DNA from 4 places in the Tardiphaga sp. GW821-FHT12E02 genome. Region 3 is predicted to be linked to each of the others. Evidence: predicted binding sites of a transcription regulator. Region 3 holds the regulator's gene; each other region holds the start of a gene.
What was found. The regulator PhoB, encoded in region 3, activates phosphate uptake and scavenging genes when phosphate is short. The targets are predictions, from matches to a motif close to TGTCATNNANCTGTCAT.
Positions count from the first base shown of each region.

Region 1 (2,878 bases), 4.7 Mb from region 3:
ATCCGGCCATCTGCCGCGATGACTTCGAAATCCTGCGCGCCCGTGACAATCGCCCCCTCGCCTGAAATGAGTTCAATCCGGCGCTCGCCATCCACTGCAATGCTGGTCTGCGTATTCATCTCCAGCGTCACATTATCGGCGAGACTAAGCCGCCGTTGTTCCCCTGTTGCGGTCAGGTAGTCGGACGCCAGCACGTCCGGAAGCGAAGGCCATAAGCCGAGCGGCGGACTGATCATGGCATATGAGGCAGCAGCGGCCATTGTGCCGCCGAGAAAAACGCGGCGATTGACAAAGCGACGCGGCATGATCGGCTGCGCAACAGCTGCGCGACGCGCCGCCACGTTGCGCGCGGCAGGCGCCAGCTCGGACCACAATTGCTTTGTCTCGTTAAACGCCCGGGCATGGTGCGGGCTTTCACCAAGCCAGCGCTTGAATCTGGTGAGATCGCTGGCACTTGCGCTGCCCGGCCGCAGCTTGAGCAGCCAGGCCCGCGCTTCCTGATGCGGCAGATCGGTCTCGCGCTCGGTCATTGCCCCAGATTGCTCGATAGTATCGTCAAAACCGGTCATCGCCAGTCCTCCCTGCGCTGGAGGCCTTCGATGTCGCTTTGCGAATACGTCGCGTTGACGGCCGCTGCAACTGCGCGGCGCAATGATCCAGCGCCTTTCTGAGCTCGCTCTCGACCAGCCGCGACGAAATCCCGAGCGACGCAGCAATATCGAGGATTGGCGTCTCGTCGAGTCGGGCAGCAAGGAAGACGGCCCTTTGCCGTGGCGGCAATGCCTCGATCGCGCGCTCAAGCGCCGCGATCTCGAAGCGGCCCTCGGCCATCCGGTCAGTTTGCGCCATCTCGTCGGCAAGGTTGATGGCTGCCTCGATCTCCACGGGCGATGCTTGCCGATCTTCTGATCGTCGTAGCACCACGGCGATGTTGAGCGCGATCCGGTACAGATACGCATCCGGGCGTTGGACGCCTGTGATATCACCAGTGCGGTTGAGCCGCACATAGGTCTCGTGCAGCGTTTCCCGGGCGAGATCGCTCGATCCCAGGCGACGCCGCAGCCGCAGAAAAAAGTCATCATAGCGCACCACGAGAAGATCGCGCAAAGCTGCCCAGGTCGCGGTCATGATGCGCTCAGTGTCCCATCGCCACGCAATTTTCGGTCAGCGGACCCGCCACGTCAGCACGCCTCCGCAGCAAGCGGCAGGATCAGCATCATGATCGGCTGTGGCAGATCCGACGGCGGCGGGACGTCGAAAGTGACACGCTTCAGCGCTTCCACCAGACCATGACGCGACGACTCATCGGTCGCGTCGAGCATTTCCAGTCGCTCCATCGCGCCTGAAGCGGCAATCCTGAATCTGACAAGCACGCGCTCCCTGCTCACCACGGCTGCTGGCGTGTGGCAGAATGCCCGTGCAAAACTCCCTTGGATTTCGGCGAAGAATGCAGCGTGCCGACTGCTGGTCGGTCGGGAGGCTTGCTCGACCGGCTGCAGATCCGATAGCGCCACGATCGTGATCGCGCCCGGCGCGACCGCGCGGGCGGCGAGGCCCGACGCAGCCAGGATGAGCAGGATCGCTTCGTCGGCGGTGAAACGTCCCTTCAGACCGGAAGAGTGGTGGCGATATGTCAGCGCACTGTCGTAGATCAGCTCGATGCCCGTCGCGGCGCCGAAGGCGACCAGTGCCGGGCCGAGCGGCTGCGCGGCAATCTCGAAATCGAAACGGTCGGTGCGCGCGGCAGGACTACCGCCCGCTGCCGACATGACCCATAAAACGCAGATGCCGAGGGTCACAACGATCAATACACTCAGCCGCCTGGCAGCCTGACCGACGACCAAAGGCCCGCCGCTGCGCAACTGTCGTGATTGAAAACGCTCCAAACGCATGCGCTGACGCCCCTGCCGCCCGCGACTGAGTTTGACTATCCCGGATCAGGCTACCACCCGCCTTTTAGATACTCTGTATGACAGTTTTCTGATGGTCCGCTTTGCGCCAGAAGATGCTCGGCGCCTGCGCGGTCGGAATACCCGCTCTCGTGCCCTTGCACCGATTTTCATCTAACAGCGGACGTCGAGCACAAGCCGACATCGTCAAACCGATGATCCGTACAGCGCCGCGTGTTCGGCCTGATACGGCCCGTAGGATTCCTTCAGTGTCGCGAGATTGAGCAGCATCGTTGCCACCAGCGTCTGACTGGCGTCACGAACCTCCGTGCATACCCACAGGCTCTCGGTGCGCTTGCTGCCGGACATGGCGACCACCTCGCGCTGGACGCTATAATCCTCGCCGACAAAGAGCGGCCCCTTGACCACGCGGATCTCCTGATCGGCGAAAAGACCGACAGCAGGGCCCTTTACGGGAAAGCCGTCCTTCTTGCTCGTATGCTGGAACAGCACGCTCAGCATTTCCATCGGGATGACGGCGCGCCGCCACGGGGTGTCATTGCCGCTGTAATAACGCGATGGCTCGGTGATCACCTTTAGCTTCTGCGCCAGTGAAAATGGATAGAGGTCGCCCATATGCTGGTCGAGATCCATCCGCACTGTCTGCGGCGCCGTGGTCATTCCGATCGTGACGTCGCGCAGGATGACCGGATCGGTCAGAGGCTTCAACTCGGTCAGTCTCACGTCGAGCGCAGACGGCGACGCACCGCCGCCGATCGATGCGCTACCGCGCAAAATCTCGGTGCCGTCGCGCTTGATCGTACGGATCGCCGTATAGCGCGCGCCGACGGCAGGATTCTCGACAACTGCCTGCACCTCCTCGCCTTCATAGGCGGCATTGCGATAATGCGCCGAGATGCAACCGCTTTCGAACCATGCATCGCCCCACAATCGCGCGCAGAGCGGCGCGAACTGGCTGAAATGCGTCG
Region 1 covers NZ_JBXAQK010000001.1:5,133,660-5,136,537, forward strand. The annotation lists gene AC1RQ5_RS24270 (FecR family protein) at 1-569, opposite strand, end outside; gene AC1RQ5_RS24275 (RNA polymerase sigma factor) at 556-1,128, opposite strand; gene AC1RQ5_RS24280 (STN domain-containing protein) at 1,182-1,808, opposite strand; gene AC1RQ5_RS24285 (hypothetical protein) at 2,097-2,878, opposite strand, start outside.
Region 1: a site for PhoB is predicted at 1,970-1,986, ahead of AC1RQ5_RS24280 (STN domain-containing protein). Genes of this name have one in related genera too.

Region 2 (2,878 bases), 410 kb from region 3:
GGTGTGTACTGGGCCACCCGGTCGAGCCGGGTGGCGACAGGAGAGTTGTTCCCGCGTTGACGCCCTTTGCCCCGGCGCGCTATCGCTGACCGCGAAAAATAGCCCCGATTGGACGCCCCATGACCACGATCCTGAAAAGCCTCCCCACCGGCAAGAATGTCGGCATCGCCTTTTCCGGCGGCCTCGATACGTCGGCGGCGCTGCTCTGGATGAAGCAGAAGGGCGCCAAGGTCTTCGCCTATACCGCCAATCTCGGCCAGCCCGACGAGGCCGATTACGACGAGATCCCGCGCAAGGCGATGGAGTTCGGCGCCGAGAAGGCCCGCCTGGTCGATTGCCGCGCCCAGCTCGTCCATGAAGGCATCGCCGCGATCCAGGCCGGCGCGTTCCATGTCTCCACCGGCGGCATCACCTATTTCAACACCACCCCGCTCGGCCGCGCGGTGACCGGCACCATGCTGGTCTCGGCCATGAAGGAAGATGGCGTCAATATCTGGGGCGACGGCTCGACCTATAAGGGCAACGACATCGAGCGCTTCTATCGCTACGGCCTGCTGACCAATCCGGAGCTCAAGATCTACAAGCCCTGGCTCGATGACCAGTTCATCGACGAGCTCGGTGGCCGCGCCGAAATGTCGGCCTTCATGACCGCCCACGGCTTCGCCTACAAGATGAGCGCGGAGAAGGCCTATTCGACCGACAGCAACCTGCTCGGTGCGACGCATGAAGCCAAGGATCTCGAACATCTCGATAGCGGCATCACCATCGTCAATCCGATCATGGGCGTGCCGTTCTGGAAGGACGATTGCGTCGTCAAATCCGAGCGCGTCAGCGTACGTTTCGAGGAAGGCCAGCCGGTCGCGCTGAACGGCAAGACCTTTGCCGACCCAGTCGCGCTGTTCCTCGAAGCCAATGCGATCGGCGGCCGCCATGGCCTTGGCATGAGCGACCAGATCGAGAACCGCATCATCGAAGCCAAGAGCCGCGGCATCTATGAAGCGCCGGGCATGGCGCTGCTGCACATCGCCTATGAGCGCCTCGTCACCGGCATTCACAACGAAGACACCATCGAGCAGTACCGCATGAACGGCATGAAGCTCGGCCGTCTGCTCTATCAGGGCCGCTGGTTCGACTCGCAGGCTTTGATGCTGCGCGAGACAGCGCAGCGCTGGGTGGCCCGCGCCATCACCGGCGAAGTGACGCTCGACCTGCGCCGCGGCAATGACTATTCGATCGCGAATACCCAGAGCCCGAACCTGACCTATGCGCCGGAGCGCCTGAGCATGGAGAAGGTGGAGGATGCGCCGTTCACGCCGGCGGACCGCATCGGCCAGCTGACCATGCGCAATCTCGATATCACCGATACCCGTGCGAAGCTGAACATCTATGCGAAGACCGGCCTGATCAGCGCCGGCGAAGGCGCCACGATCCCGCGACTGGGCAAGGATTAAACTATGCCGTAGGGCGGATGAGGCGCAGCCGTTATCCGCCGCGGAGTTTCAACAACGAAGTCGGCCGGCGGATGAGGCTGCGCTTATCCGCCCCACGATCGATCTACCGGCCGGATGTCATTGACGTGACATCCGGCCGTTTTATTGATGGAGACTGCCTGCGACAGAAAGCCACCGGGGATAGCGTCCATGACCAAGACCATTTCACTCGCCGCGCTTGCGGCGTTTTTCATGAGCGCATCCGCTTCGGCGCAGGTGATCTATCCGCTGGATCGCGCGGAAATTCTCAAGGGCAGCAAATTCGACTTCAAGGTCGAACTTCCTGGGAAGGTCGCAGCCGCCGACATCAAGGTCACAATCAATGGCGCCGATCAGGCGACGGCCTTCGGCAAGAACGCCGACTATATCGAACGTGAGGATGATAAGGATCAATCCGCGCTGGTGCTGCGCGATGTCGTGCTCGACAAGCCCGGCGCCTACAAGATCGACGTCACGGCAGGCGCGCTCACCAAGTCGGTGACGTGGAACGTGTACGACACCGGCGCCCGCAAGGCGAAGAACGTGATCCTGTTCGTCGGCGACGGCATGTCGCTGGCGCATCGTGTCGGCGCGCGGATCCTGTCCAAGGGCATCAAGGAAGGCAAGAGCAACGGCAAGCTCGCCATCGACGATATGCCGAGCATGGCGCTGGTCGGCACCGCCGGCACGGATTCGATCATCACGGACTCGGCGAACTCCGCGAGCGCCTACACGACCGGGCACAAGTCGGCGACCAATGCGCTCGGCGTCTATGCGGATCGCACGCGCGACGTGTTTGACGATCCGAAGGTCGAGACCATCACCTCGCTGGTGAAGCGCAAGCTCGATCTCGCCGTCGGCATCGTCACCAACACGGAAATCCAGGATGCGACGCCCGCCTCGATGATCGCACATACGCGCCGCCGCGCGGCCTATGACGAAATCGTCGCGCAGATGTTCGCGGCGAAACCCGATGTCATCCTCGGCGGCGGCGCGGCAAACTTTTTGCCGCGCACGGTCGATATCGGCAAGCGCGCCGACGAGGTGGACTACATCGCCAAGTTCAAGGACGCCGGCTATCCCTATGTGAAGACTGCCGGCGAATTGAATGCAACGGCCGACAAGACGGACACGACAAAGCTGCTCGGCCTGTTCACGCCCGGCAACATGGATGGCGTGCTCGACCGCAAGTTCCTCAAGGGTGGCGGCGTGAAGAAATATCCGGAGCAGCCGGATCTCACCGAACAGGTGCAGGCCGCCCTCAACGTGCTGTCGCGCCATGACAAGGGATTTGTCCTGCTGGTGGAGTCCGGCATGATCGACAAATATGCCCATCTGCTCGACATGGACCGCGCCGTCTATGACGTGATCATGCTCGACAATGCGGTGAAGCTCGCCAAGGAATGGTC
Region 2 covers NZ_JBXAQK010000001.1:840,948-843,825, reverse strand. The annotation lists gene argG (argininosuccinate synthase) at 120-1,451, shown strand; gene AC1RQ5_RS03995 (alkaline phosphatase) at 1,641-2,878, shown strand, end outside.
Region 2: a site for PhoB is predicted at 1,567-1,583, ahead of AC1RQ5_RS03995 (alkaline phosphatase). Genes of this name have one in related genera too.

Region 3 (2,878 bases):
CTGCACAGGGTGTCAACCGCGCATAGCGGCGTCCATGTCACACCTGATCGAACAAAAGGCCGATTTTTCTGTTTGGTTGACAGAAAGCATGTGGATGTGACTCGGCCGACTCTTGCGCGTGAGTCGCGGCATCATGTAGTTTTTGGCCTGTCGGATACGACATCTCGTGCGGCAGTAGACCCTTGTACACTATCGGTACGGCGTAAGGCCGGAAGCAGTCATGCATCCGGTGAGCGCTAAGGGATTCTGACAACGAGGTTTTTTGACGATTTCAAGTCGCAGCGCGGGCCAAGGCCGGCCGGCGCATACGAAGGGATTTAGCGATGACGGTAATCACTTGGACCGACGATCGCGTCGAACAGCTCAAGAAACTCTGGGAAGGCGGCCTTTCCGCCAGCCAGATCGCCGCGGAACTCGGTAACGTGACCCGCAATGCCGTTATCGGCAAGGTGCACCGCCTGGGCCTCTCCGGCCGCGCCAAGAGCCCCTCCTCTGCCGCGCCGCGCCCGCGCAAGCCGCGTCCGGCCCAGCAGATGGTGCGCATGCCGCGCCCGGTCGCCCGTGGCAACACGGCGCTGGCTCACGACTATCAGGTCGAGATGGAGCCGGATCCGATCTCGGTCGATAACGTGATCCCGATCAGCCAGCGCCTGCAGCTGGTCGAGCTCAACGACGCCACCTGCCATTGGCCGGTGGGTGATCCGGCCAGCACCGATTTCTATTTCTGCGGCGGCAAGGCCGTGGCCGGCGCACCTTACTGCGCGCACCACTCGCGGATCGCCTACCAGCCTGCGAGCGATCGTCGCCGGGCAGCGCCGAAGCCGATGCGGTAAGCGAACAGCACGAACGAAAATGCCCGGCGATGAGCCGGGCATTTTTTGTTGCTTTGCTATTGAGCTAGAGCCGCCCACCTCCGCCCCTCATGGTGAGGAGGCGCGAAGCGCCGTCTCGAACCATGAGATGTCGGAGCTCCGTCGCCATCCTTCGAGACGCCGCTGCGCGGCTCCTCAGGATGAGGGCAGAGCGTGAGGTAAAGAGCGTTACTCCGCCGCCTTGTCGAAGCGATCGTCCAGCGCATAGCCCGCGCCACGCACGGTCCGGATCGGGTCGGGTTCGCCGGCCGGATTCAGCAGCTTGCGCAGACGGCCGATGTGAACATCCACGGTGCGCTCGTCGATATAGATGTCACGGCCCCAGACGCTGTCGAGCAGCTGCTCGCGGCTGAACACGCGACCGGGATGCTCGAGAAAGAATTCGAGCAGCCGGTATTCGGTCGGACCGAGATCGATCGGACGGGCGGCGCGCACCACGCGGCGCTTGTCGCGATCGAGTTCGATGTCACCGAAAGCCAGCACCGTGGCCAGACGCTCCGGCGCCGCACGGCGCAGGAGGCCCTTCACGCGGGCCAGCAGTTCCGGCACCGAGAACGGCTTGACGATGTAATCGTCGGCGCCGGTGGCGAGGCCGCGAACGCGCTCACTCTCCTCACCGCGCGCGGTGAGCATGATGATCGGCAGCGCCTTGGTTTCCGGCCGCGCCCGCAGGCGACGGCACAGTTCGATGCCGGACAGGCCGGGCAACATCCAGTCGAGGACCACGAGGTCCGGCACGCGCTCTTTCAAGCGGGTGTCGGCATCGTCGCCGCGGGCAACCGTCTCGACGTCGTAACCTTCGGCGTCGAGATTGTAGCGCAGCAGCGTGGTCAGAGCTTCCTCGTCTTCCACTACCAGAATGCGCGCGTTCATATGGCTGGCTTCCTATCTGTCGTTCAGAGACGTCGCGATGAGCCTCAGCTCACCGGCGTAGCGAAGTTGGTCATGTCACCCTTCGGGCGCTTGTCGACCATCTGCTGACCTTCGATCATGTAGAACACCGTCTCGGCGATGTTGGTGGCATGATCGCCGATCCGTTCGATGTTCTTGGCGCAGAACATCAGATGGATACAGAACGAGATGTTGCGCGGATCTTCCATCATATAGGTCAAAAGTTCGCGGAACAGCGAGGTGCAGATCGCGTCGATTTCCTCGTCGCCCTTCCACACCGCCATGGCGGCCGGGAGGTCGTGCGCGGCATAGGCATCGAGCACGGCCTTGACCTGGGTGTTCACCAGATCGGTCATGTGTTCGAGGCCACGGATCAGCTTCAGCGGATGGAAGTCGCTGTCCAGCGCATTGACGCGCTTGCCGATATTCTTGGAGAGATCGCCGATACGCTCGAGATCGGTGGCGACGCGCAGCGCGCCGACGATCTCGCGCAGATCGACAGCCATCGGCTGGCGCTTGGCGATGGTGAGGACGGCGCGTTCCTCGATCAGCCGCTGAAGCTGGTCGATTTCGGCGTCAGTGGCCACCACGCGGGCGCCCAGGGCGACGTCGCGGCGGACCAGCGCATCCACGGACTCTGCGATCTGACGTTCGGCCAGGCCCCCCATCTCGGCGACGAGACGGGTGAGTTCCTGAAGATCGTCGTCGAAGGCCTTGGTCGTGTGTTCAAAAGCCATAGGTCAATCCTCTCGCGAATATGTCGCGTCAGCCGAAACGGCCGGTGATGTAATCCTGGGTGCGGCGGTCGCTCGGCGAGGTGAAGATCTTGTTGGTCTGGTCGAATTCAACAAGCTCACCGAGATACATGAAGGCGGTGGTGTCGGAGACACGGGCCGCCTGCTGCATGTTATGGGTCACGATGGCGATCGTGTACTGATCCTTCAATTCGTCGATCAGCTCTTCGACCTTGGCGGTCGAGATCGGATCGAGCGCCGAGCAGGGCTCGTCGAACAGGATCACTTCCGGACGCACAGCGATCGTGCGCGCGATGCACAGACGCTGCTGCTGGCCGCCCGACAGGCTGAGGCCCGAGGCGTTGAGCTTGTCCTTGACTT
Region 3 covers NZ_JBXAQK010000001.1:426,944-429,821, forward strand. The annotation lists gene AC1RQ5_RS02010 (GcrA family cell cycle regulator) at 324-833, shown strand; gene phoB (phosphate regulon transcriptional regulator PhoB) at 1,041-1,745, opposite strand; gene phoU (phosphate signaling complex protein PhoU) at 1,790-2,500, opposite strand; gene pstB (phosphate ABC transporter ATP-binding protein PstB) at 2,529-2,878, opposite strand, start outside.

Region 4 (2,878 bases), 1.2 Mb from region 3:
GGCATTCTCGATGGCGCGTTCGCCACCCTTGACGGCGACATACATGCTCAGCCCTCCCGCGCGACAAGGCGCGTGGTACGCGGCAATGCCACGATGGATTCGCCGGACACCAGCAACAGATCGATGCCGCGCGGAAACCGCCGCGCATTCTCGGCCAACCGATCGATGATATCCGGCACGCCGATGGCTGCACGCAGGATCGTCACGCCATCGATGCCAGGACCGCTCAACTCATAGGCCGGACCCTCGCTGAGGCTTGCGATCTGCAGCACGATCGTTGTGGAGCGATCGGGATATTCGGGCGTGCCGAGCGCAAAGCGATCGAATTCAGGAAGCTTGATGGGATCAGCGATCACAGCGAAACTGGACGCCGCCGCGTCTGAGATCACCGGCGCGCTGGTGTGAAACTTGATCCATTTGGCGACATCTTCCGATGCCGCGAGCTTCTCATCGAGCCACACCGGCGTATCCTGATCGAACAGCGTCAGGGCGATGGCTGCAGCGCCGCGCATCATCGGCGCCGGCACGCCGGACACGGCACGAATGAGCTGCACGCTGCCCGGACGCGCCATCGCGTCCATCACGGTACGGAACGTGGATTGCGCCGCGATCACCTTGTCGGCAAAGCCGGCCGGCATTTCTGCAATCGTCGTCATGATCATCCCTCCCCGCGCACGAGCGTGTAGAAATCGACTTTGGTGGCCGCCGTTTCCGCAGCCTTGCGCTTGCGCTCCGCCGCAACGCGCGCACGCAGCGGCGTCAGGACTTTCGCTTCGATCGTTTCGGAAAATTGCGATGTCTGGATCAGCGCATCGCACAGCGCGATCAGCTGCGCCTTGGCGCCGTCGCGACCGAGCGTGTAGCCGAAGCCGACCTCGCCAGAGCTGAGCCGCACCGCGGCACGCGACACCGTCGCCTCGCCCAGATTGAACGGCGCGCCATCGCCACCGATCCGGCCGCGCAGCATCACGAGGCCATTTTCCGGCGCGCGCAACTGTTCGTGATCGGGCACGGCGATATCGTCGAAATGCCGGGCGATGTCGGCCGTCGGGCAGTGCCCGAGCACGCCCATCGCTTCCTGGCGCCGCGCCTGTAGATCGTTTGAAGGGGCCTGCATCATGTCACCGCCGCTCGACAAGTTGTATGATTTACTAGACAACTTTATAGGAGGAGGCAATGACCGTTTCGTGACAGTGACATGATTTTTGGGTATCCCTGTTGCGACGGACATTCAGGGACTGATTTGTGACCATTCAAGACAAGCCGACCGGCGTGGCTCTATGGCGACATGTGGCCGACGGGATCGAGCGCGGGATTGCCGACGGACGCTTTACCGCCGGCGAAAAACTGCCCGGCGAAACCGAGCTGGCCGATACCTACCGCGTCAATCGCCACACGGTGCGTCGCGCGCTGGCGACCTTGGCCGAGCGCGGCATGGTGCGCGCCGAGCGTGGCAGCGGCACGTATGTGGAGGCGCCGAAGCTCGCTTATCCCCTGCGCTCGCGCACCCGCTTCTCGGAGAACGCGCGCGCCGGCGGCCGCGAACCGGCTGGCCAGTTGATAGGCGCCTGGGACGATGTGGCGACGCGCGAACTGGCGCGGCAGCTTGGCCTCAAGACCGGCGCACCGCTGATCCGCCTCGAGGCGCTGCGTCTCGCCGACAAGACGCCGATCTGCGTCGGCACCAACTGGCTCTCGGCCGAGCGGTTTCCCGATTTCGGCAAGGTCTATGAGCGCGTGCGATCGATGACCAAGGCGCTGGCGCATTACGATATCAAGGACTATCGCCGCGCCTCGACCCGCGTCACGGCAGGCATCATCGACGCCACCGATGCGACGCGGCTCGGCGTCGCGCTGGGGCGGCCGATCCTTGTTGTCGATTCCCTCGATGTGGATGCCGACGGCACGCCGCTGCATTTCACGCATTCGCGCTTCGTGGCCGAACGTGTCGAATTCGTGATCGACAGCGAGATTTGATCAGAACGGATCGGTGCCGAGGCCGGGGACATCCGCGGGACGCGGGCCCGGCGCCGGCCACAGGAAGCGGCGATCCTTCTCGGTAATCACGGTGTCATTGATACTCGCCTCGCGGCGGCGCATCAGGCCGGCTTCGTCGAATTCCCACTGCTCGTTGCCGTAAGAGCGATGCCAGGCGCCGGCGTCGTCGTGCCATTCGTACTGGAAACGCACGGCGATACGGTTGTCGCTGAAGGCCCAGAGATCCTTGATCAGGCGATATTCGTGTTCTTTCGCCCATTTGCGGGTGAGGAATTCGACGATCGCGGGGCGCCCCTGGAAGAACTCGCCGCGGTTGCGCCAGACCGAGTCCTCGGTATAGGCCAGCGAGACCTTCACCGGGTCACGCGAATTCCAGCCATCCTCGGCCATGCGGGCCTTCTGGGCGGCGGTTTCGCGGGTGAAGGGCGGGAATGGCGGGCGAGACATCGGGCACCTCAGGTTCGATTTTTTACTGAAGTGTAGTCCGGAATGACGAAGAGTCGATGGCGTTTCGTCTATCGGCCGATCACTAAACCTGATCAGCCTTCATGGCGATGCGCAGCGCCTTCGGGATCGGCCGCGCGCGACCGCCGGAAACGAAAGCGACCTTCACCTTGGCTTCGAGCAGCAGGTCTTCGCCACGGCGCACTTCCTGATGCAGCGTGATAGAGGCGCCCTTCACATCGAGCGGACGCGTCAGCACGTCGAGCAGGTCGTCCATCTTGGATGGCTTGAGAAAATCGAGCTGCATTGCGCGGACGACGAAGGCAAAGCCCGGCGCTTCGCTCTCGGCTTCGGCGAACAACGCATGCTGGTCGGCGCCGAGCAGTCGCAGATAATTGGTCCGCCCGCGCTCCATGAAGCGCAGATAATTGGCGTG
Region 4 covers NZ_JBXAQK010000001.1:1,666,003-1,668,880, reverse strand. The annotation lists gene AC1RQ5_RS07870 (carbon-phosphorus lyase complex subunit) at 1-45, opposite strand, end outside; gene phnH (phosphonate C-P lyase system protein PhnH) at 48-656, opposite strand; gene phnG (phosphonate C-P lyase system protein PhnG) at 659-1,120, opposite strand; gene phnF (phosphonate metabolism transcriptional regulator PhnF) at 1,246-1,977, shown strand; gene AC1RQ5_RS07850 (nuclear transport factor 2 family protein) at 1,978-2,445, opposite strand; gene ybgC (tol-pal system-associated acyl-CoA thioesterase) at 2,528-2,878, opposite strand, start outside.
Region 4: a site for PhoB is predicted at 1,177-1,193, ahead of phnF (phosphonate metabolism transcriptional regulator PhnF). Genes of this name have one in related genera too.